3 regions of the Desulfofundulus sp. TPOSR genome follow, and region 2 is predicted to be linked to each of the others. Evidence: predicted binding sites of a transcription regulator. Region 2 holds the regulator's gene; each other region holds the start of a gene.

Region 1 (7,727 bases), 1.0 Mb from region 2:
CGGTGGAGGAGGAACTCTGCGTGGGCTGCGGCATGTGCGTTAAGGTATGCGACTACCAGGCCCGGAGCATAGACCCCTTGCGGCGGGTGGCCGATGTAAACGAAGCCCTGTGCCAGGGGTGCGGGGCCTGCGTGGCCGCCTGTCCCAACGGCGCTTCCCAGCAAAAAGGTTACGAAAAGGGGCAGTTGCTGGCCATGGTCAGCGCGGCCCTGGAAGCGGTGTAGCAACGCACGAGAATTGGCCTTCCGAAGGCTGTTGGCCAAAAGACGGCGCACCAAGTCCGTGCCCCGTTAAGTATTCAAGTGAGGAGGTTTTCCCATGAGCGTGATGCTTTCGCAACCGCCGTTAGCGGACCCGGTTTCGCAGGAACGGCAGGAACCCGACCTGAAAGTGGTGGCTTCCTTCGAGCCCAAAATTGTCGGCCTGGTGTGTAACTGGTGCTCCTATGCGGGGGCGGACCTGGCCGGGACCTCCCGCATCCAGTACCCGCCCAACATCCGCCTGGTAAGGGTTATGTGCACCGGTTCGGTAGATCCCCTGTATATCCTGCGCCCCCTGATGGACGGGGCCGACGGCGTGCTGGTGGGCGGGTGACACCCGGGAGATTGCCACTATGGTAGTGGCAATTACAAAGCCCGGCGCCGCCTTGCGGCCTTAAGGGCCATCCTGAAACAGTTTGGCATCGGGGAAGAGCGGGTGTGGTTCCGTTTCATCAGTGCTTCCGAGGGCAAGCGGTTTGCCGAAACAGTCCAGGAAATGGTTAACGAGTTGAAAAAACTGGGGCCCAACCCCCTGCGCCGCCGCTGGGATATTTGAAGGGGTTAATGGGTCGCCTGCAAAAAGGTGATGGCTTATGAAAACGGCTTTGCTTAAAGTTGAATCCGGTTCCCCCCGGCAGGCCGCGGCAAACTTTTTCCAGGCCCTGCTGGACCGGCAGGTGGTGGATGCCCTGATCGTTCCCAGGGAAGTGCCTTCCCGGCGCATGGCGGTGCCCGCCCTGGCCGTATCCGGGGATGGGCTGTCCGGCGCGAACCCCTTTGCTCCCGTGGCCATTATCAATGCTGCCCGGGCCGTAAGCAGGCTGACTTCCCGGGATCCCGGGGTGAAAGTGGGGGCGGTTTTGCGTCCCTGTGAAATCCGGGCGCTGGTGGAAATGGCCAAATTCCAGCAGATCACCCTGGAGCAGGTGCTGATCATCGGTACGGACTGCCTGGGCACCTTTGAGCCGGCCGATTATTACCAGCTTACGGGGGCGGGCTTTGATACCGACGCCTGGCTGGCGCAGGCGGCCGGCTCCGGCAAGGCGGCCTTGAACGGGACGAAGATCAGAACGGCCTGTGCCATCTGCGAGGCCATATCTCCGTCAGGTGCCCATTTATCCCTGCACTGGGTGGGCTGTGATGTTCACCGGGAGCTCTACATTGCCTGCGACGATGAACGGGTTAACCTGGACGCTCTCTTTGACGGCGGCATTTTAGTGCCCGGGGAATTACCGGCGGCCAGGCAGTCCCTGGTGGAATCCCTGCAAAAAGAGCGCCGGGAGCTGGCGCAGGAAATGTGCCGGGATTTTGCTTCACGGGTTGCGGACGTCAACCGGCTGCTGGATGAACTGGCCCCCTGCCTGGGCTGCCATAACTGCCGGGAGGTTTGTCCCATCTGTGTCTGCCGGGAGTGTGTTTTTGACAGCAACCTGTTTGAACACGAGCCGTCCAGGTACCTGCACTGGGCGGCGGCCCGGGGTGCGCTGGAGCTGCCCACCGACACGCTGCTGTATCACCTGACGCGCATGCATCACATGGGCGTCAGCTGCGTGGGCTGCGGCCAGTGTGAGAGCGGATGTCCCAGCAAGATCCCCCTGACCCTTCTTTTCCGCACCATCGGGCAAAAGCTGCAGGACCTCTTCTCCTATGTGCCCGGTGCCAGCATGGATGAGCCGCCTCCCCTGACCACCTACAAGGAGCACGAGCTGGAGCCCCGGTAACGCCGGGCGGCGGTGATGTGAGTGATGCGAGGTGAGTTTTCATGGCTACGGCCACTCTCCACCTTCCGGCAGGGGCAGTAACAGTGGATGCGGCGTTCCGGGAAGAGGTGGCCCGCTTAAGCGGCCAGCCCCTGGAGCTCTGCTTCCAGTGCCAGAAATGCGCCTCCGGCTGTTACCCCACCCAGGAGGGTGACTATACGCCCAATGAAATTATGCGCCTGATTCAGTACGGGGCCCGGGACGCGGTGTTGAGGAGCAGGACCATCTGGCTTTGTACGTCCTGTGAAACCTGCGGCCTGCGCTGTCCCAACGGCATCCGCATTGCAGGGGTAATGGACACATTAAAACAAATGGCCGTTGAGCGTGGTATCACCCCTGCCGGTGAGACCGGCCCAATGTTTCATAATCTGTTTCTCAATGAAATCCGGGCTGCCGGCCGGGTGCACGAAACCATGTTGATGCTGAAGTACAAGTTAAAAACCGGCAACCTTTTTGCGGACATGAAGCTGGGCTGGCAGCTCTTCCGGCGGGGCAAGCTGCCCCTGGTGCCGCGGCTGAAAAAAGACCCGGCGGTGCGGCGGATTTTTGAACGGGCCGGCGGGCAGGAGTAAGCGGGGACAACGCCGTGCTCCTTATGACAACCAATACCTTTCCGGCTGAAATGTTTCCTGAAAGAAGAGGTGCATCATCATGCAATACAGCTATTATCCCGGCTGTTCCCTGGAGGCCACCGGGGTGGAATACAACCTTTCCACCCGGGCGGTGGCCGGGGCCCTGGGGCTGGAGCTGGTGGAGCTGCCCGGCTGGACCTGCTGCGGCTCCTCCTCCGCTCACGCGGTGAACAAAGACCTGGCCCTGGGTCTGGCGGCCCACAACATCGCCCTGGCCCAGGAGCAGGGGCGGGACCTGGTGGTGCCCTGCTCGGCCTGTTATACCCGGCTGTCCAAGGCCGACTACGAGATGAGGCATGACCCCGCAGAAAAGGCCCGGGCGGAAAAGCTGGCCGGCTTTTCTTACACGGGCAAGATCCAGATTTATTCCTTTCTGGAAATAGTGAAGGACCGGGTGGGCTGTGATGAGGTGGCCCGGGCCGTGCGCAAACCCCTGACCGGCCTGAAGGTGGCCTGCTACTACGGGTGCCTGCTGGTACGCCCTCCGGAAGTGCGCCCCTTTGATCGGGCCGAGGACCCCACCTCCCTGGATGAGCTGGCTGCCGCCCTGGGGGCGGAGCCGGTTCCCTGGTGTTATAAAACCTCCTGTTGCGGGGCCGGGCTTTCCCTGACCCGGCCGGAGGTGGTGGAGCAGCTGGTTGCCCGCCTTTTAGCTGCCGCCCGGGAAGCCGGGGCCGACGCACTGGTTACTGCCTGTCCGTTGTGCCAGAACAATCTGGAGATGCGCCGCGCGGCCCAAGAGGGCATCCCCGTGTTTTACTTTACCGAATTAATGGGCCTGGCTTTCGGGTTGGGGGAGGCACCCGGCTGGTTGAAGAAACACCTGGTCGATCCCTTCCCTTTGTTGCAGCGCTTTTCCCTGGTGGGGTAGCCCGGGCGGAGGTCTCTGGACAGCGGTCGCCCCGGTGTAGTATCTTATGGTCCAGGTAGAATTTACCTCTTGCCCTGGAACAAGTGTTCTGGCTAAAATGGGATCAGAACACTTGTTCAGGGCAGGAGGTTTTATTATGTCCCGGGCCATTTTGCTGGTTGACATGAACGCCTTTTTTGCCAGCGTCCATCAGGCCCTGGATCCGGGCCTGCGGGGCAAGCCCGTGATCGTTGCCGGGGATCCGGCCAGGCGCCACGGCATTGTCCTGGCCGCCAGCTACGAGGCCAGGGCCAAAGGGGTGAAGACCGGCCTAACGGTGGCCGAGGCCCGCCTGGCCTGCCCCGAAGGAATCTTCATCAAGCCGCAGCACGACCTCTACGTTCGCTTTTCCGCCCGTATCCTGCGCATCCTGCACGACTTCACCCCCCTGGTGGAGCCCTTTTCCATTGACGAGGCCTTTTTGGACGTTACCGGCTGTCACAAGCTCCTGGGTTCCCCGGTGGAAATTGCCCACCGGCTAAAGGCGCGTATCCGCCAGGAGGTGGGCATAACCTGCAGTGTGGGGATTGGCCCCAACAAGCTCCTGGCCAAAATGGCGGCGGAACTGCAAAAGCCCGACGGCCTCACCCAGCTCACTTTCGAGGATGTACCCCGGCGCCTGTGGCCCCTGCCGGTGCGGGAACTTTTCGGCGTGGGCCCCCGTTACGAGGAGCACCTGAGAAAGTTGAACATACATACCATTGGCGACCTGGCCAACTTTCCGGTGGACGTCCTTAAAAGGCGATTTGGGGCCTACGGAGAAGCCCTGTGGTTCTGCGCCCGGGGTATCGACCACAGCCCCGTGGATCCCGGCAGTTTAAAGCAGGTGAAGAGCATCGGGCAACAAATCACCCTTCCCCGGGATTACCGGGGCGAGGAGATCAAGGTGGTGCTGTGGGAACTGGCCGACCGGGTGGCCCGACGGGCCCGGGCGGGAGAATATGCCGGCAGAACGGTGGTGCTGTCCCTTAAAGACACCCGCTTTAACTGGCTGTCCCGCCGTAAAACCCTGCCTTTCCACACCAGCCTGGCCGGGGATATTTACCGGGCCGCGGCGGATTTGCTGGAACAGCACTGGTCCCCGCACTGGCCGGTGCGCCTGGTGGGGCTTGCCCTGGGCGGCTTAACGGCCCGCCTGCCGGAACAGCTGACCCTCTTCGGCGAAAGAGAAAGGCGGCAAAGGGCGGAACAGGCCTGCGATGCCATTAAGAAACGGTACGGGGAAAAGGCCATTTTCCGGGCCGTATCCCTCACCCCGGCGGGGGTATTCTATACAGAACCACCCCGTACCGCACCGTCTTTTCTTATGAAAGTGCCGGAAACAGGTCAGATGGGGGTGGGGATGGATGATGGAAGGCAATAAACTTTGGTGGAGCCGCCGGCTCATGCTGCCGGAAATGAGGGAAAAGGCCGTACATACCTGCAGTGACTGCCGTTTTCTGGTCAGGATACAGGGGCGGGAGGAAGTGCGCTGGGGCTGTGTGGCCGGGCTTCCCGGATACGGCTCCTTACGAAAAAGGGTCCCGGAAATGCTGCCTGCGTTGGATATTTTGAAAACAGCGGGGAAGGAAGGGCTCCGGAAGGTGCTGGAGGGCGGCAATCCGGAGAGGCCGGCGTGCGGTTTTTTTCTTGCAAGGTGAGTTGTTCCTAACCTCCTTCCTCCGGCTCGTTAACGATTACCAGTGCACCGTCATAATTGCCGTCTTCGTCGTAGATGTAGATCACCTCGGCGATAAGATTTCTGGAGGCGAGGAGCACCGGCTTGATGGAGGACGAGCCCATGTTCCGGTAGATGAACCCGGCCAGTTCCGGGTCCACCCCGTCGATGCTCATGCCCTGTTCAACGCTGCCCAGGTAGCACCGGGCCATCAGGTTGGCCTGCACCACCTTGTGGTTTCTGTCCACGTGAACAACGCCCAGGGGCAGTGATTCAATCAACTTGCTGAGGAAGTTGCGGCAGGTTTTTTCTTCCTTGCCTCCCGATCCCAGTACCGTGATGGCACCCAGCACCTTGCCTTTTTTTATCAGCGGGGAGTGGATGGCTTCCAGGAGCCGGTCGGACATTTTCAGGGTGAGGGTTCCGTATTTGTTTTTGCCGTCGCAGGTATCCCCGATGTGGCCCAGCAGTTCTTTTAAAGGCATATCCTTCAAGATGGTTTTTCTTCCCGAAAAAACTTCATGGGCGGCCATGTTGGCAAAAATGATCCGGCCGGCGTTGTTGGAAATGATCACGCCCTCGTTGATATAGTTGAAGATGGTGAAGTCAATGTTTTCAAAGTAAGATCGGGCGCTGTTTACCCGCCACAACTCCACCACCAGCTGGTAGAGGCAGCAGTAAAGGGCAAACAAAAGGAACATGATGGTGATGATACGGTAGGTGTCAAAGTTGTTCTCCTGCTGGAAAAAGTAAAGTTTCCAGGGGGGCTGTTCCAGCTGTACCGAGCTCACGTCGTACGGCATGTCCAGGTGGAACTTTTCTTCACGTCCGGTAAATTGATCCAGCTTTTCCGGTTCAAAGGGCCAGACCACCGGAAAATTGTTCTGGTCGAAAACTGCTACCTTGCAGATACTGCCCAGAAACTCCTGGATCATTTCTTGTTGGAAATCATTAATCCGGTAATCCAGGGCAAGCCATTCCCCGTCAAGATGTGTAACAACGGTAACGACCACCTGGCCTGTGCCGTTGTTATGCACTCCCAGGATAGATGTCCCCGTAAGCTGCAGAACCTGCCCGGCCATGACTTTCAGGTGAGGGTCGGGAGTACCATGAGTAATCCGGCCACTGGCGTTAATGATATAGGCGCCCGTAATACGGGAATCAAAAGCAAACAGTTTCCCTAACGCCCTGTTCCTGTCTTCCTGCCACCGGGCAAGTTGCCTGGCGGCGCCTTCGGTTGCCGCCCGCAGGTCATTAAAAAAGAGGTTGGTTTTATTTACGGCCACCTGGCGGATGCTGTCCTCGTACTGGGTCATGATGCCCTTTAAAAAACGGAACTCCATAATAAAGAGTGCCGTGATGACGCTTAAGAAAAAGAGAGCTATGAACATGAAGAGGACGCTGTTGGCTTCGAGGTATTTTTTCATACTCTCGCTCCTTAGACGGACCACCGCGATGATGGGGGGGATAAACCGTATCCTCCTAACGCACCAGGCCCCTTTTGGCGGCTACCGCCAGGGCCTCCTCCAGGGTTTTTACCCCTAACTTGGTGCAGATACCCCTGATCCGGCGGCGCAGGGTGGAAAGGCTGATGTACAGTTTGGCGGCCACTTCTTTCTGGCCTTCCCCCCTGGCAATGAGCTGCAGGATGCTGGTTTCCAGGTCGGAAAGACCGGGGGTAACGGGTTTTAACAGCAGTTCCGCCTGCAGTCCGGGGTAAAGGTACGTGCCGCCCTTGTAGACCATGTTGATAGCCGATTTAATTTCGTCAAAAAAGGCATACTTTGGTACAAAACCGTGAATCCCACGTTCCATGGCCTTACGGATAAAGGTAACATCGTCGTAGGTAGTTAAAGCCACAAATTTCACACGGGGGTATAATTCCGCTAAACGTGTACAGAGATCCAGCCCGTCCCCGTCCGGCAAGCCGATGTCCAGCAGAACAATATCCACGTCCTGGTTGATGTTTTGTAAAGCCTGGGCAAAGGAATCGGCTTCCGCCACCACATGCATGTTTTCTTCCATGTCCAGCAGCTTCTTCAAACCTTCCCGGAAAACATTATGATCTTCCACCAGCATGATTCCGACCTTCTTCATCTGCTACTTACCTCCCTTCACCAGGGGCACGGTCAGGGTAACGGCAAAACCGCCTTCCATGAAGCCGTAAACCAGGTCCCCGCCAAGCAGCCTGGCCCGTTCTTTCATTCCCCACAATCCTTTTCCCGGCACCGGCGTGGTTTCCTGCATTCCTCCGTTATCCAAAATCTCTATCTGCAGGTTGTCGTTTGTTTCGGTGAAATGGATGTCCACCTCTGTGGCCTGGGAATGCCTGGCTACGTTGGTTAAGGCTTCCTGGACAATGCGGTAAATGAGGATTTCCTTTTCCCTGGGCAGGTGCAGGGAGCGCTGGTGATAAAAAATGTAAACCTTTTTGTTATGCATGCGTTCAAAGTTGGCGCTGTAAGACTCCAGGGCGGGGATTAGACCTACCTTTTCAATGATGTAGGG
Region 2 (7,727 bases):
CGGCAAACTTAATCCCGCCCCCCTTACCCCGCTTACCCGAAAGCACCTGGGACTTGATTACCACCGGTGCCCCGATTTCCGCCGCTACTGCCGCCGCTTCATCCGGGGAGGTGACCATCTTACCCCGGGGTACGGTCAAACCGTAGCGGGCAAAAAGCTCCTTGCCCATATATTCATAGAGTTTCACAATTTTTCCCCCTTTGGCCTGACCCTTTTATTTAGTCCCACGAAAAAATTTTTACTAAATTAAGGAAACTACCAGCCGTTACCGGCCGGCATAAATTTTGACTCCTTCTTCGTACAAATCGCCGCCCAGAATATCATTAACCACAATTACCGGAAAGTCCTCCACCACCAGCTCGTGGATAGCCTCCGGACCCAGTTCCGGATAAGCCACTACCCGGCATGATTTGATGGCCCGGGCCAGCAATGCTGCTGCACCTCCCACGGCAGCAAAATAAACAGCCTTGTATTGCTTCATGGCTTTAATTACTTCCGGAGAGCGTTTCCCCTTGCCAATCATACCCTTCAAACCCAGGGCAATTAAGCGCGGCGCATAGGGGTCCATCCGGCCACTGGTGGTAGGACCAGCCGAACCTATTACTCGCCCGGGTTTAGCCGGCGAAGGTCCCACGTAGTAAATAACCTGTCCCTTGATGGGAATGGGCAGCTCTTCCCCCCGGTCCAGCAACTCCACCATTTTTTTATGGGCCGCATCCCGGGCCGTATAGAGTATACCGTTTAACAAAACCCGCTGACCAATGCGCAGCTTCTCTACCACCTCATCGGTAAGCGGAGTTGTCAACCTGATCTGGAGCAAATTTTTCTACCTCCTACACAATACCCGCGTTAGAGTATTGCTTCTTTGTGCCGGCTGGCATGGCAGTTAATGTTTACTGCCACCGGCAAGCTCGCTATATGGCACGGGAAGACTTCCACGTGCACCGCCAGAGCAGTGGTGCGACCGCCCAGGCCCTGGGGCCCGATGCCCAGATTATTAATGGCCTCCAAAAGCTCCCTTTCCAGGCAGGCAATCTCGGTATCAGGATGGGGTTGTCCCAACGGGCGCAGGAGAGCTTCCTTGGCCAGCAAGGCGGCCTTTTCAAAGGTGCCCCCAATACCCACACCCACCACCACGGGCGGACAGGGATTGGGGCCGGCTGCTCTTACCTGCTCGATGACAAACTTTTTAACCCCCTCCACCCCTTCAGCCGGCTTAAGCATGCGCAGGCCGCTCATGTTCTCACTGCCGCCCCCCTTGGGAGCAACAATGATCTTTAGTTTATCACCGGGGACAATGCGGGTGTGAATCACCGCCGGCGTATTATCCCCCGTATTTTTGCGGCGCAGGGGGTGATCAACGATGGATTTACGCAGGTAACCCTCCTGGTAACCCCGGCGCACCCCTTCGTTTACTGCCTCGTACAGGTCCCCCCCGGTAATGACCACTTCCTGCCCCACTTCCAGAAAAACAACGGCAAAACCGGTGTCCTGGCACATGGGGACCTGCTCCTCCCGGGCAATACGGGCATTTTCCAGCAACTGTTGCAGGACATCCCTCCCCGTGAGGGAAATTTCCTGATCCAGGGCCTCTTTGAATGCCTCCAGTACATCTTCACCCAGCTCGTAGTTTGCTTTCTGGCATAATTCGGCTACCGTGGCTGTAATGGTAGCAGCGTCTACAAGGCGCAAAAAGCCTTTCCCTCCTTCCACCTTTACTGAGCAACTATTTCACAAGTGCAATTTTTATACCAAATGCAGGACAAACCGGCCAATAAATCAAAAAGTGTTTTTACCGCCTACTCCAGGGCAATTCTAAAATAAAAAATAAAAGGGGTGTCACCCTCTTTTTCTAAACTTTATAAAGAGAGACTGGAGATATAGATTACTTCTAGGGTAAAAAGGATAGACACTTTGTTCTAACCTTTAGAATTAGTCTAATAATTATAATCTTGTTAATTGGTGAAATCTTCAGTTCGACTTTTCTTTAGCTTGTTATACAGTGTGGCCAGGGAAATATTCAGCGCCTGGGCGGCCCGCCGCTTGCCTTCCACACTGGTGCCAAATTTGGCGATAGCTTTTCTGATCAGCAATTGTTCCATCTGATCAATGGGGATAAGCTCAATATCCCGTTCCGGGGATGCCTTAAACTGGCTGACATGTTGGATAAAATGTTTCTTGGTAAAAATCTCTTCGTCTACGGTCACCATCACCCGTTCAAAGACATTTTCCAGTTCCCGCACATTTCCAGGCCAATCGTAGCTGTAGAGAATTTCCTCGGCATCCTTGGACAAACCCTTCACTTTTTGCCCAGTTTGCGGTTAAGTTTGATAATCAAGTTGTTGATCAAAATAGGTAAATCTTCCTTGCGCACCCGCAAGGGCGGAATGGTAATTTCGACTACGTTTAGCCGGTAGTAGAGGTCTTCCCGGAACCTGCCCTGGCGGATTAATTCCCGCAGGTTGCGGTTGGTGGCCGCAATAACCCGTACATCCACTTTAATGGTCTGGGTGCCTCCCACCCGCTCAAACTCCATTTCCTGCAAAACCCGGAGCAGTTTTCCCTGCAAGTTCAGGTTCATATCACCAATTTCATCGAGAAAAATGGTTCCACCATGGGCCAGTTCAAACTTGCCGATCTTGGATTTAACGGCTCCGGTAAAGGCTCCCTTAGCGTACCCGAAAAACTCGCTCTCCAAAAGGCTGTCCGGGATGGCGGCACAGTTAACCTTAATAAACGGCTTATCCCTGCGGGGGCTGGCATGATGGATGGCATGGGCAAACAACTCTTTACCCGTACCGCTCTCTCCCAGCAACAGAACGGTGGAGTTTGTACGGGCTGCCCTCTCAGCCACCTGGATACAGCGACGCAATTCGGCACTGTTGCCCAGGATATCGGCAAAAGTGTATTTACTGGTGGTAACCTGGCCGAATTTATCGGAGAGATTCTCGATAATGCTGGTGCTCTGGCGCAATTGTTCCATTAAATTCATGACGTCGGTAAAGTGCTGAAAAACCACCACCGCTCCTTCCATCTTGCCATCCACAAAGATGGGGGCGGCGTTGGAAATGACTTCCGCATTGCTCCCCCCTACCTTTGTACGGTGCCCCACCACGCTGCGGCCGGTGCGCAACACCGTGGCCAGAGCTCCATCGGGGGAAGCTTCAAAAATATTCTGTCCAATCCTTTCCTTTTCGCTGATGCCGGTAATCCGGGTAAAGGCCGGATTGACGTACTTGATCACCCCGCGGGAGTCCGCCACTTCGATGGCCTCCTGGACCGAATCCAGGATGGCGGCCAGTTCTCCCTGCACCCGCCGTGCTTCAAGCAACTTCTCCTTTTCCCTTAATACGGCCAGCATAAGATCCAGCGCCCGGGCCTCCATGATGGACGTTCCCCGCGGCTTTATCCGGTGCAGGTTCATCTGGGTCTCCGGATCTCCGGTAGCTTCGATCAAAACATCCACGCCAGGCAGGCGCACCATTTCCATATAATCGGCAGTGGTAAAAACCCCGTCCGCAGCCGCAGCTTTAATTCCCGGTGATGAAGGATCGGGATCGGCCACCCCCAAAATTTCCACATCTCCCACAGCCTTTAACATGCGGTAAATGGAATAACCGTCTTCATTGCCTCCGATAATGGCTACGGTCAACCTGGGCATGCCGCTTCACCTTCTACGTGGTCCAAATTTACGGGATTATTTCGACGCTTTTTTTCTAATCCCTTCTAAAAAATAAAAAACATTAATTTCGAACAACTGTTTTTTCACCAAGACCTTTATGGTATAATTCAAAAAAAAAGGGAGGTTGACGGGTTATGAACACCGCACTCACTCCCCGGGAGAAGATTATTTTAGAAGTAATTAAAGAAAACATCCGTACCAAAGGCTATCCCCCTTCGGTTCGGGAGATCGGTCAGGTAGTCGGGCTGAAATCCAGTTCTACAGTACATCACTATTTAAAGCGTTTAGAAAACAAAGGCCTATTACGCCGGGATCCCACCAAACCCCGAGCATTAGAACTACGGGAGCATACTTTGCCCTTAAGCCAGCCCGTGCGGATGGTCCCCCTTTTGGGACGGGTGGCTGCAGGTGAACCCATCCTGGCCGTAGAAAACCAGGAAGATGTTTTTCCCCTGCCGGCTAGTTTCACCGGAGAAGGAGAATTCTTCATGCTTACCGTCCGGGGCGACAGCATGATTGAAGCCGGCATCCTGGATGGAGACCTGGTGGTGGTCCGGCGCCAGCCCAGCGCCGACAACGGGGACATTGTGGTAGCCCTTCTGGAAGACGAAGCCACGGTAAAAAGATTCTTCCGGGAGAACGACCATATTCGCCTGCAACCGGAAAACAAGGCCATGTCTCCCATCAGGGTAAAAAACCCGCTAATCCTGGGCAAGGTAGTGGGCTTGCTGCGTAAACTTTAAATTTAAAACCCCTCCCCCCTGTCCCTTAATCTGACTTTTTGTAAGCTGCCAGCTTCGGGGTATAATAATGGGCAGCGTAAACGGCTCCCAGGGGATTATGGGCCAGCACCCGGTCCTTGACTGCCAGAACGGTAACCGGAGCTGCCGAATATTTGATGAATAAACTATCGTGACCGACACAAAGGCCCAATAAAACGTTCAATTCCGTCCCGGCCCGGTTCAATATGTGCGCCTGCGCGATAGGATTGCACATGGGTTCAAATTGACCGGGGCGGACCTTTTGTTCGTCCCGTATACCTAAAAACTCTTTGGGCGTAGAACCGGTCTTGCACATTACCGATTCGACAACAAATCCTGCCTGCTTGAAAATCTTTGCTACCTCGGCTGCTTCCCTGCGCAACCCAACGCAGAAGGCCAGGCCCAATCTGGTAAAGCCAGCCATGCGGCTGAACTGGATGATTTCCTCCAGCCTGGTCCATCTGCGGTAACCGGCAGATTCAGTTAAGGCCGAGTTAAGGGCTAGATTAAATACGCCCGGTTCCTGGTATTCCTTTCTGGCTTCCTCATAAACGCTGCCTTCGGATTTCATGGGACAGTGCTCCGGAATCTTCCCCGCCTGACCCGTGTAGCAAGCATAAATTCCACATTCTGCACACCTGCTCATCATGGTTCACTTCCTTTCTCAAGCGCAAAGGAATGGCACGTTAATGGCCATTCCTTTGTCTGATTTATAAGTGGCATACGTCCTCAGGCACCGTGATTCCTTTGGGACATTTCTCAGGTAAATTTTTAATAAATAGCCTTAAAATGTCACGAGGTACCTTCATCAACTGCAGGCGGGCGGCACCCAGGGCATCCCGGGGATCCAGGGCCAGCCGCAAACCCTTCACCACGGCCGCCGGTTTTACTTCTCCGGGATCGTCCATGGCTGCGTGACAAACCCCACAGAGAATGCAGGTAGCCGGGCTTTCCAGTTTCCGTGCCACCTCCGGCGCCATGCGACCGTCGTGATTGTCCCGGATAACCACCCAGGGAACTACTGCTTTAAGAGATTCAAAGAAGGGGTCCAGATCCACCACCAGGTCTTTCAGCTGCCTGAAATGGGGTAGCGGCTCCAGGGTAATGCGTCCGCCCTCAGTTATGGCGTTACGAATCAGGGTCTGGCAGGCCAGGCCGGGGCGCCCGTTGATACAAAGGGCACAGGAACCACAAATGGCGCTGCGGCAGGAGCGGCGAAAGGATAACCCGGGATCCTGCTGCCAGGCCTGCAGCAGGGCATCCAGCACCGTGTTATGCTCTTCCACCAACACGGTAAATTCTTGAAAGTAGGGTTTTACATCCACTCCGGGGTTAAAGCGGCAGATGTTTAACACCACGTTCATTCCTAGTACCCCCTCTCCTGCGGTGCATAACGGGTGATCTTCACCGGACCGTTACTGAACTCCGGTCCGTCTTTCCCGCGGCGCACAAAAGTATGGCACAGCCAGTTCTGATCATCCCGCTGCGGATAGTCAAGCCGGTAATGGGCTCCCCGGCTCTCGGTGCGGCGCAACGCCCCCCGGGCAATGACTTCACACAAATCTAAAAGGTACCCTACCTCAAGATAATCCATCAGGGCGTAGTTAAAGGGTTGCATTCCGCCGGGGGCCTTAAGCCTTTGGTAACGTTCTTTTAGTACAGCCAGCCGGTTAACCGCATCTTCCAGCTCACTGCCCACCCTGAATACCCCAACCTGGTTGGTCATCAGGTTGGTCATCTCCTGCCGGATGGCAAAAGTGCTGTCCTCCTGAACCCCTTGTCCCCGACCGGCTAACAGGGATGACCAGGATTCATAAGCACGGGTTATGGTTGCTGCAGAAAGGGTTGGCCAGGGCTCCTGGCGGGCCAGTTGGGCAGCCCGGTGACCAGCCCGCCGGCCAAAAACCACCGTCTCCAGCAGGGAATTGCCCCCCAGCCGATTGGCCCCGTGCACGCTCACATTGGCCACCTCGCCTGCGGCCAGAAGGCCGGGCAAACTGGTCATACCCCAAACATCGGTGCGTACTCCGCCCATACTGTAGTGCTGGGCCGGTTCGATGGGCATGGGTGCCCTGGCGGGATCCACCCCGGCATACCGGATGGCCAGATCCCGCACCTGGGGCAGGCGTTCCGCCACCAGGGCCTCTCCCAGGTGGGTTAGATCCAGATGCACGTACTGTCCCTCAAATCCGCGCCCCTCCTTAATCTCCTTGAAAATGGCCCGGGAAACCACATCCCGGGGAGCCAGTTCCATCTTCTGAGGTGCGTAATGAACCATAAACCGTTCACCGTCATAATTGCGCAGGTAACCGCCCTCTCCCCGGGCCGCTTCGGAAATAAGAATGTTGGTACCGTACAAGGTGGTGGGATGGAACTGGACGAACTCCATATCCGAAAGAACTGCTCCCGCCCGGTAAGCAATGGCCATGCCGTCTCCCGTGTTGGCGTGGGCATTGGTGGTTTTGGCAAAGGCCCGGCCGTATCCACCCGTGGCCAGGATGACCGCCTTGCTGCGGATTACTTCCAACCTGGCCCGGGCCAGGTCATAGGCCAGCACCCCGGCCACCTGCCCGTCTTCCACCAGTAATTCCACCAGATGCCATTCCGGATAAATCTTAATTCCCCGTCTGAGAACCTGTTCAAAAAGGGTATGCAGGACTACATGGCCGGAGAAATCGGCGGCAAAGCAGGCCCGGGGAAAGCCGGCACCACCCAGGGAGCGCTGGGCCACCCTGCCTTCGGGGGTACGGGTCCAGGGCACACCCATCCTCTCCAGCTCTAAAATCACTTCCGGTCCCTCGCTGCAAAGTACCTCGATGGCATCCTGATCCCCCAGGTAATCGCTCCCCTTGACCGTGTCAAAGATGTGGGACTCGATACTATCGTCTTCCCCCAGGGCGGCGTTAAACCCTCCCTGTGCCGCTCCGCTGTGGGAACGGGTGGGATAGATCTTGCTCAAAACGGCCACATCGGCCTTTTGCGAGGCCACCAGCGCAGCCATCAGGCCGGCCAGCCCGCCCCCCACCACCAGCACTTCGTGCATGAGCATTCTTCCAAAGCACCTCCTTAAATCCTTTTGCACCCTTACTTTTCAACGTCGCTTTTTGTTTCCGGAGCCAGATGCAGTTCCCGGGCGAATGGGGTATAATTGGTCTGGCGATGATACTCAGGTACCGGCCAGCCAAAACGACGCCGCTGCCTTAACCGGAAGGCTGCCGCGTGCTTTTTTAGCTCGTACCCTATCCCGGCGGCCAGGCGGGCAGCTTCCAGGGGAATTGTTTCCA
Region 3 (7,727 bases), on a different contig from region 2:
GAAATATTGTTTTGAGTCACTCTCCCGCTGCCTTTGCCTGTTGCTCGTCCAGCAATTCGGCTACGGTTACCCCCAGGGCGGCCGCAAGTTTTTGTAGTTCTTCAGCGGTTACCTTACGATTGCCGCTTTCAATTTTGCTTACCTGGGATTGGTGAAGACCTGTAAGCACTGCCAGTTCCTTTTGCGAAAGCCCTTTTTTGTTTCTCAAATAACGAAGTTGATGCTTCAACAAAACGTCCACCTTCCTTTTGATTCTAATATAGAATATATTGCCTCTTATGTCAATGCTGATGATTCTAATTTAGAATAATATTTTTCTACATATTGGCTTGCACCATGCAAGCCCGTAAGATAGGATTAAACAGATATTCTTTTTTGGAATAGGTGCAAAATGAATGTCGGTGCACGTATCAAACAACTTCGTAAAGCTAAAAAGCTTTCCCAAAGAGAACTTGCCGATCTGACATCCATCTCCCAGCCTGTTATAAATCGGCTTGAGAATAATACCAGGGCTGCTGATGTCGATTCCCTCAAACGCATTTGCTCCGCCCTGGGCATCACCCTGGCCGAGTTTTTTGCCGACCAGGCCCCGGAGCTGCCGCCGGACATCCGTCAGATGATAGACGTAGCCCGAAAACTTACCCCTTTGCAACGCGAGTTGATCATCTCCGTCATGAAGGAAATGGCGAAAGATAATCAAACGGAAGGGGAATAATCCGTGTCAGGGCAACTGCTGAAAGAAATCCTCGGTGAACTGAAGGCCCTGAATCAGCGTGTCGGCAATATAGAGCAACGCGTCGGCAACATGGAGCAGCGTATCGGCGACCTGAAACAGGGCCAGCAGGAACTCGCCGGGCACATGGAAAGAATGGAAACCCGGATAAACAAATTGGATTCACGTCTAAATAGGCTTGAACTTCGTATCGAGGAAGAAATCATCGACAAGATCCGCGCTCTCTTCGACGGTTACAATCTTAGAGGCGATGAAATTGGAAACTTGAGGAAACATCTCGACGAACGCCTGGATGCTATGGCTCTGGACATCAACTACCTGGTGAGAAAAACAGCTCAGCAGGAGTTTGTAATCCAGGAATTAAGGCGGGCCAAATAAGTCGGTTTCATTCTCCACCGGGTCCGGGTTCGTCCCGGCTTATAACCAGCAACTCACTGGCGGGAATGCCGAAGAATTTCTCCATACGGATAATTACTTCAGCAGAAGGGTCATGCCGGCAGTTTTCGTAGTGACTTATCATTGCTTTGCTGACGCCAAGTAGCTGTGCCAATTTTTCTGCAGATAGCCCAACACTTAACTGTCAAGAGGGTTTTTAATGTTCAACCGACAAACATTTGCCATTCGCTTGAAGCAACTCCGTAAACAAAACAATGTTTCTATGCAAAAGCTGGCTGAAGCGCTCAACTTAAAAAGTAAAGCGGCCATAAGTCAGTTTGAGAATTGCGTTAATCTCCCGTCACTTGATACTCTTGTCGCTCTCGCCGACTTCTTTGACGTCAGCATCGATTTCTTGCTTGGCCGCACCGATAATCCGCACAGCCATAAATCCTGGAAAGGAGAATGATCCATGCCCGAACAGCTACTTAAAGAAATCCTGGGCGAACTTAAGGTTCTTAACCAGCGTATCGGCAGCCTGGAAGAAGGCCAGCAGGAACTTGTCAAGCGTGTCGCCGGCCTGGAAGAAGGCCAGCAGGAACTTGCCAGGCGTGTCGGCAACCTGGAAGAAGGCCAGCGTAACTTTGCCGGACGCATGGAAAGGATAGAAACGCGGATGGACAAACTTGGTTCCCATTTAAACAGGCTTGAACTTCGTATCGAGGAAGAAATCATCGACAAGATCCGCGCCCTATTTGACGGTTACAATCTTAGAGGCGATCAAATTGGGAGCTTAAGGAAACACCTCGACGAACGCCTTGATGTTATGGCCCTGGACATCAACTACTTGGTAAGAAAAACAGCCCAACAGGAGTTTGTAATCCAGGAATTAAGGCGGGCCAAATAGGTCGGTTTCACTCTCCACCGGGTCCGGCTTCGTCCCGGCTTATAGCTAACAACTCGCCGGCCGGAATGCCGAAGAATTTCTCCAGGCGCTGGGCCACCTCCCAGGAGGGATTATGGTGGCCATGCTCGATTTCGCAATAAGTTGATTTAGCCAAACCGAGATATCTTGCTACATCTACCTGTTTTAGATTTTTATTTGTTCTAGCTTTAATGAGATTATGACGAAGTCCCATAGTACCACTCCAGTTAGTTCGGATATTCCGAACCACCCTAACTTTATTGTAGTTCGGGATATCCGAACTGTCAAGAGGTTGTTCCATGATTTCCAAAGTTTTTTCGGCGCGACTCAGGCAATTAAGGAAAGCTAACAATCTCACCCTTGAGCAAGTTGGTCAAGCCATCGGTATGCGTAAAAGTTCGCTGAGTGACATAGAAAACTGCAAACAACCCATCAGCTTTGACGCGGCCATCCGCCTCGCCGACTTCTTTGACGTCAGCATCGATTTCTTGCTTGGCCGGACTGACAACCCCAAAAGCCACAAATCGTAAGCGAAAGGAGAATAGCCATGACCAATGAGGAATTCCAGAGCCTCGTGCTTCAGCAGCTTGGAAAGATTAATAAACGTCTCGATTCTCTTGAAGAGGGCCAGCTCCATCTAGCAACCCGCCTCGACAACGTGGACAACAAGGTGGACAAGCTAGGGCTTCGCCTCGAAAACGAAGTTATCGACAAGGTGCGTGCCCTCTTTGACGGTTTCGCATTGAGGGGCGACCAGATCGAACGACTGCAAAAACACCTCGATGAACGCCTGGACAGCATCGAAACAGACACCCGTTATCTCGTTGCCAGGGTCGCAAGGCTGGAGAAGCTGGCGAAGTAGGTGCGTGTTTCCTGCCCGGTCATGTCCACCTCTTATTCACCCCGGTCATGTCCACCTCTTATTCACTGCGATGCAGGTTGTTTAGGCTCCTCAGCGATAATTTTTAGCTGGTGCATCCTCCCGGCGTTTTCCCTCCGCCGGGTCTAGTTAACTGGTTAACTGCGTTGCACTGCGCTCCTGGGTCAGGGTAATCCCCTCTCCCTTGCCGCCATCTTTACAGCGGCCGGGGACAGGAGACTATATTTATTTGCTCTCTGGAAGGTCATTCCATGTTTTCGCAGAAGTATTACTTACGTGCCCGCTGAACATGACTTAAGGTAATCAAACTGCTCATAAAAAAGCCATTCCACGGACACTCCGAAAAATTTTGCCAGTCTAACTTTGATATGTTTCCTTGGTTCCCGTCTTCCGGCCTCAATGTGAGCAATCATACTTTGAGAAATGCCTATCGCTTCAGCCACTTGTTCTTGTGTGAGACCAGCTTTTACTCTTAAATCTATCAATCGTTCATTTTTCAAAATCTTTTCACCTGCCTTTGTTATGACTCAAGGTAATGCCTCTCTTGGTCTTAATTATAATTACCTTGGGTAATTTAGTCAATGCCTTTTTACAATAATATTTCTAATGGTAATATGACTTTACCATGACGAATGGTAATACTAGAATTTGTATAGGTGATTATTGTGACCATTTTTGGTAAGAGGTTAAGAGAGCTTCGAGAGAAAAAAAACCTTTCTCAAGAAGCATTAGGAAAGCTTTTTCATTTAAGCCAAAGTATGATCGCTCATTACGAAGCAGGGCGAAAGCAGCCCAGTCAACAGACCCTAAGACAGATGGCCGATTTTTTCGGTGTATCTATTGATTACTTGCTCGGAAGAACCAATGACCCCCGGCCGGTGGATAAAATCATCGAAGACATAGATGGCTGGCCTCGTGGCCCTACGGTATCAATACCCATCCTCGGTGTTATCCGGGCCGGGGAGCCCATATATGCAGACGAGAACATTATCGACTGGGTGGAAGTGCCGGCCGAAGAAGTAAAAAACGGGGAATATTTTTATCTCCGGGTTAAAGGAGACAGTATGATCGGCAGCCGCATCTATCCCGGAGACATAGTGCTGGTACGCCGCCAGGAAACGGTGGACAACGGCCAGATAGCCGTTGTCCTTGTGAACGATGAGGAAGCCACCCTTAAGCGGGTAAAATTTCTTGAGGAAGCCGTCATTCTTTACCCGGATAATCCCAAATATCAGCCGCAGATATACCGGATTGATGAGGTACGAATACTCGGAAGGGTGATAAAAGTGGAATTTGAACCGTAAAAAGGAACCCGGAGCTACTCCGGGTCTTTTACCAACGGGATAACCTTGTTTTCTAAAGGCTTCATTTCATTACCGCCGGCAATAGCGGCTTTTATTTTTTCAACTATCTGGGCCGTTACTTCCGGGTACGATTTTAAGAACTTCCTCGCGTTCTCCATGCCCTGGCCCAGTTGCTCGCCGTTGAAAGAGTACCACGTGCCGGATTTCTGTATGATGTGCAACTTTTCCCCCATTTCCAGCACATCCCACTCCCTGGAAATCCCTTCACCATGGATCATGCTTACGGTCGTTTCCTTAAATGGCGGCGCAAGTTTGTTTTTGACCACCCTGATCAAGGTTCTGCTCCCGATTATTCCTTCCTTGTCTTTGATGTTTTCCTTCTTCCTCACCTCCAGGCGCATGGAGGCGTAAAATTTGAGCGCCCTGCCGCCTGGTGTTGTCTCCTGAATGGAGTTGAAGTTGCCGTGTCCCCCGCCCACTTTTTCCCGCAACTGATTGATGAATATAACCAAAGTCCTCGTTTTGTTGACAATGGCGGCGAGTTTGCGCAATGCCTGAGACATCAGACGGGCTTGCAGGCCGACCTGGAGTTCACCCATTTCCCCTTCTATTTCCGCCTTTGGCACCAGGGCCGCCACGGAATCTATCGCTATCACGTCTATCGCGCCGCTTTCGATGAGATCCTCGCAAATGTTCAGAGCCTGCTCCCCATAATCGGGCTGTGAAACGAGCAAGTTCTCAATGTCCACCCCGAGTTTCTTGGCGTACAGCGGGTCAAGCGAATGTTCCGCGTCTATAAATACCGCGGTACCTCCCGCTTTCTGCGCTTCGGCTATGGCATGCAGGGCAACGGTGGTCTTACCCGAGGACTCCGGTCCGAACAATTCAACAATGCGTCCGCGCGGCAGGCCACCAATGCCGGTTGCAATGTCCAAAGACAGTATTCCGGTGGGTATCGCTTCCACGTTCATTCTCGGGTTTTCACCGAGGCGCATGATGGACCCATCACCATATTTCTGCCTGATCCCCTTTAAAGCGTTTTCAAGCACTTCCTCCCTGGTGGCCGGCTTATCTTTCTCCGCTCTTGCCATTTCGCGCACCCCCAAACATATGTTTTACTGGATTATAAAACAAAGCCCGTTCTGATGCAAGGAAAATGTTGCCATGGGGGTGATAAGTTACGGTAGCACATGGAAAAATCCATAAACTAACGAAAAACCAGATAACTCAAGAGAGATAAAGGGATTTCAGCAATTCCCGTTTTTTCAGCTTCTCGTGTTCCTCGGGATCCATTTTAGTTTCCGCTTTCTCCGTTTTACTTTCCGCTTTCTTTATTTTTGATTTATTCTTTTCGACACGGCCCTGCGGCCGCCCGGGTTCGTGCCTGTAATCTTCCCTGAGTGCGGCAACCAGCAGGCCGGGGACGTTCCTGATTTCCGTACCGCTACCCATTTCACTGATAAGTTTGATTTTCTCCCTGATCTTTTCTTTTGGAAACTCCAGCAGGAGTTCTTCCAGGAACTCTGAAGGCACCCGGGCACCGGTGGCCACCAGCACTGCCGCCTGCAACTCCCCCAGAACAGCGGCGTTAAGGCAGGGATGGGTACTCGTTACAGGTTCACCCGGCGTTTCGCCGCGGTTGTCTGCGGGCACATTATCTCCCGGTTTTTGGTCTTCATCAATGGTACCATGATCAACATCAACAACAACAAATATATTATTATTTAATTCGTCTGAACCCATGGTAAGAGGGGGGGTGAAATTTTTACAGACCCCCCTCTGAAATTCGGAAAGTGGGGGGTGTGAAATTTTTTCACACCCCCCGGCATGATCCACCCGGGTAAGAGGGGGGTCTGTATTTTTTACACACCCCTGTCCGGAATCAGGAGTTTCTTCCCCCTCGTTTTGAATAATCTGCTGCAGTTTTTCAAAAACAGGTGCCAGGTCATATTCATTGCTCAGCTGGCCGTTGCTGGAATCGTACCTGTTGCGGACAACGATCAGTCCCTTTTCAACCAGGCTTTTTTTATAGGAATGCAGGGTCTTTTCACTCACGCCGGTTAACTTGCTGAGTTCCCTGATGGAGGGATAAGGATCCTTAACGGTCCACCGGTAGCTCAAAAGGTGGCAGATAAAAGCCACCTCCTGGAAGGAAAGTCCCAATTCCCTCTGGTAACGGAACAAAGCGGTGGGAATGGGAGCCACACCCTGCTCGGCAATTGTCCTGCCGTAAAGTTCGTAAAAACGGTTCGGATTTCCATTTTCCTGCTTGACAACGCCCGGGGTTTCCACTATCATAGCCTTAAGAAACTCCTTTCTTTTGCCATACGCTTGCAGGAGCGCATGGCATTTTTGTTTTGGACCTCCCTCCCGGAAGCCCATCGAGTAGGAGGGGGCGGCTAGCCCCCGTCCTCTCACACCACCGGACATGCGGGTCCGCATCCGGCGGTTCACCAAGCTTGACGAAGATAAGAATAGCGTTCGGTTAAGCTCATCAGGCCCTGGGACTGCCAGTAGGCGTTGCCCAGGGCTCTATTCATTGGCCCGTAGGCCATCCGCCATGGCCCTTTGCGAGCGTTGGCGAATCCATGTACCACCCATTCAGGCAGTCCCAGTGCACGCAGCTCGCGGTACCTTGTCCGCACTCGCTTCCACTGCTTCCAGAGGCACATGCGCAGCCTCCTCCGCATCCAGCCTTCCAGGTTCCTGAAAATGCTGGGCGTTTCGGCCAGGGCAAAGTAGCCCATCCATCCGCCCAAGTAGGCGTTTAGCCGCTCTATGCGCTCGGCCATGCTTACGGGCTTATTCCGGGAAGTTATCTCCCGGATTTTCATCTTCACCCGTTTGATGGTTTGCGGTGCCAGGCGGATAAGGATTCGCCCTGCCTTGGCCTTGTACATGCTAAACCCCAGGAATTTCAGTTTCCACGGCCGGTCTACCGCGCTCTTTTGTTCGTTGATTTTGAGCTTCAACCGCTCCTGCAGGAACTTACGAATACTGGCCATGACCCTTTCTCCCGCCCGCTTGCTTTTGACGTAGATGTTACAGTCGTCTGCATAACGGACAAACTTGTGGCCCCTCTTTTCCAGTTCTTTGTCCAGGTCGTCCAGCAGGATGTTGGCCAGGAGCGGGCTTAAGGGTCCACCCTGCGGCGTCCCTTCCGCCGTCTCTATGACCACTCCGTTCATCATGACACCTGCCTGGAGATAACGGCGAATAAGTATAAGTATCCTCTTATCCGTCACTTTCCGGGCCACTCGGGCCATGAGAATGTCGTGGTTTACCCGGTCAAAGAATTTCTCTATGTCCAGGTCCACGGCCCATTCGTATCCCTCTTCCACGTATTGACGCGCTTTCCTTACCGCGTCATGGGCTCTCCTTCCGGGCCGAAACCCGTAACTGGCCTCTGAAAATTGCGGGTCGAAAATGGGCGTCAATACTTGCAGGAGAGCCTGCTGGATCAGGCGGTCCATTGCGGTAGGTATCCCTAATAGCCGTTTGCCTCCCCCG

Evidence for each region. Region 2 encodes LexA, which represses DNA repair genes until DNA is damaged. Its sites were predicted from a motif close to CNAACANNTGTTNG; they were not measured.
Region 1: the regulator LexA is predicted to act here: its motif matches at 3,600-3,613, upstream of dinB (DNA polymerase IV).
Region 3: the regulator LexA is predicted to act here: its motif matches at 5,321-5,334, upstream of recA (recombinase RecA).

Annotation. Positions count from the first base shown of each region.
Region 1 covers NZ_JAAOEF010000001.1:1,199,077-1,206,803, reverse strand. The annotation lists gene G7K71_RS05960 (CoB--CoM heterodisulfide reductase iron-sulfur subunit A family protein) at 1-224, shown strand, start outside; gene G7K71_RS05955 (hydrogenase iron-sulfur subunit) at 319-816, shown strand; gene G7K71_RS05950 (4Fe-4S dicluster domain-containing protein) at 854-1,981, shown strand; gene G7K71_RS05945 (4Fe-4S dicluster domain-containing protein) at 2,023-2,592, shown strand; gene G7K71_RS05940 (CoB--CoM heterodisulfide reductase iron-sulfur subunit B family protein) at 2,672-3,523, shown strand; gene dinB (DNA polymerase IV) at 3,660-4,925, shown strand; gene G7K71_RS05930 (hypothetical protein) at 4,909-5,202, shown strand; gene G7K71_RS05925 (PAS domain-containing protein) at 5,210-6,646, opposite strand; gene G7K71_RS05920 (response regulator transcription factor) at 6,702-7,316, opposite strand; gene G7K71_RS05915 (histidine kinase) at 7,320-7,727, opposite strand, start outside.
Region 2 covers NZ_JAAOEF010000001.1:149,380-157,106, forward strand. The annotation lists gene sucC (ADP-forming succinate--CoA ligase subunit beta) at 1-187, opposite strand, end outside; gene G7K71_RS00895 (Fe-S-containing hydro-lyase) at 266-820, opposite strand; gene G7K71_RS00900 (fumarate hydratase) at 850-1,692, opposite strand; partial or broken gene G7K71_RS00905 (sigma 54-interacting transcriptional regulator) at 1,956-3,661, opposite strand; gene lexA (transcriptional repressor LexA) at 3,817-4,425, shown strand; gene G7K71_RS00915 (DUF1847 domain-containing protein) at 4,451-5,089, opposite strand; gene G7K71_RS00920 (succinate dehydrogenase/fumarate reductase iron-sulfur subunit) at 5,154-5,807, opposite strand; gene G7K71_RS00925 (FAD-dependent oxidoreductase) at 5,810-7,492, opposite strand; gene G7K71_RS00930 (Coenzyme F420 hydrogenase/dehydrogenase, beta subunit C-terminal domain) at 7,528-7,727, opposite strand, start outside.
Region 3 covers NZ_JAAOEF010000004.1:544,869-552,595, forward strand. The annotation lists gene G7K71_RS18355 (helix-turn-helix domain-containing protein) at 17-229, opposite strand; gene G7K71_RS18360 (helix-turn-helix domain-containing protein) at 392-715, shown strand; gene G7K71_RS18365 (hypothetical protein) at 719-1,111, shown strand; partial or broken gene G7K71_RS18370 (helix-turn-helix domain-containing protein) at 1,119-1,292, opposite strand; gene G7K71_RS18375 (helix-turn-helix domain-containing protein) at 1,329-1,577, shown strand; gene G7K71_RS18380 (hypothetical protein) at 1,581-2,015, shown strand; gene G7K71_RS18385 (helix-turn-helix transcriptional regulator) at 2,023-2,247, opposite strand; gene G7K71_RS18390 (helix-turn-helix domain-containing protein) at 2,333-2,563, shown strand; gene G7K71_RS18395 (hypothetical protein) at 2,581-2,895, shown strand; gene G7K71_RS18400 (helix-turn-helix transcriptional regulator) at 3,186-3,413, opposite strand; gene G7K71_RS18405 (LexA family transcriptional regulator) at 3,579-4,217, shown strand; gene recA (recombinase RecA) at 4,232-5,308, opposite strand; gene G7K71_RS18415 (helix-turn-helix domain-containing protein) at 5,445-6,515, opposite strand; gene ltrA (group II intron reverse transcriptase/maturase) at 6,668-7,727, opposite strand, start outside.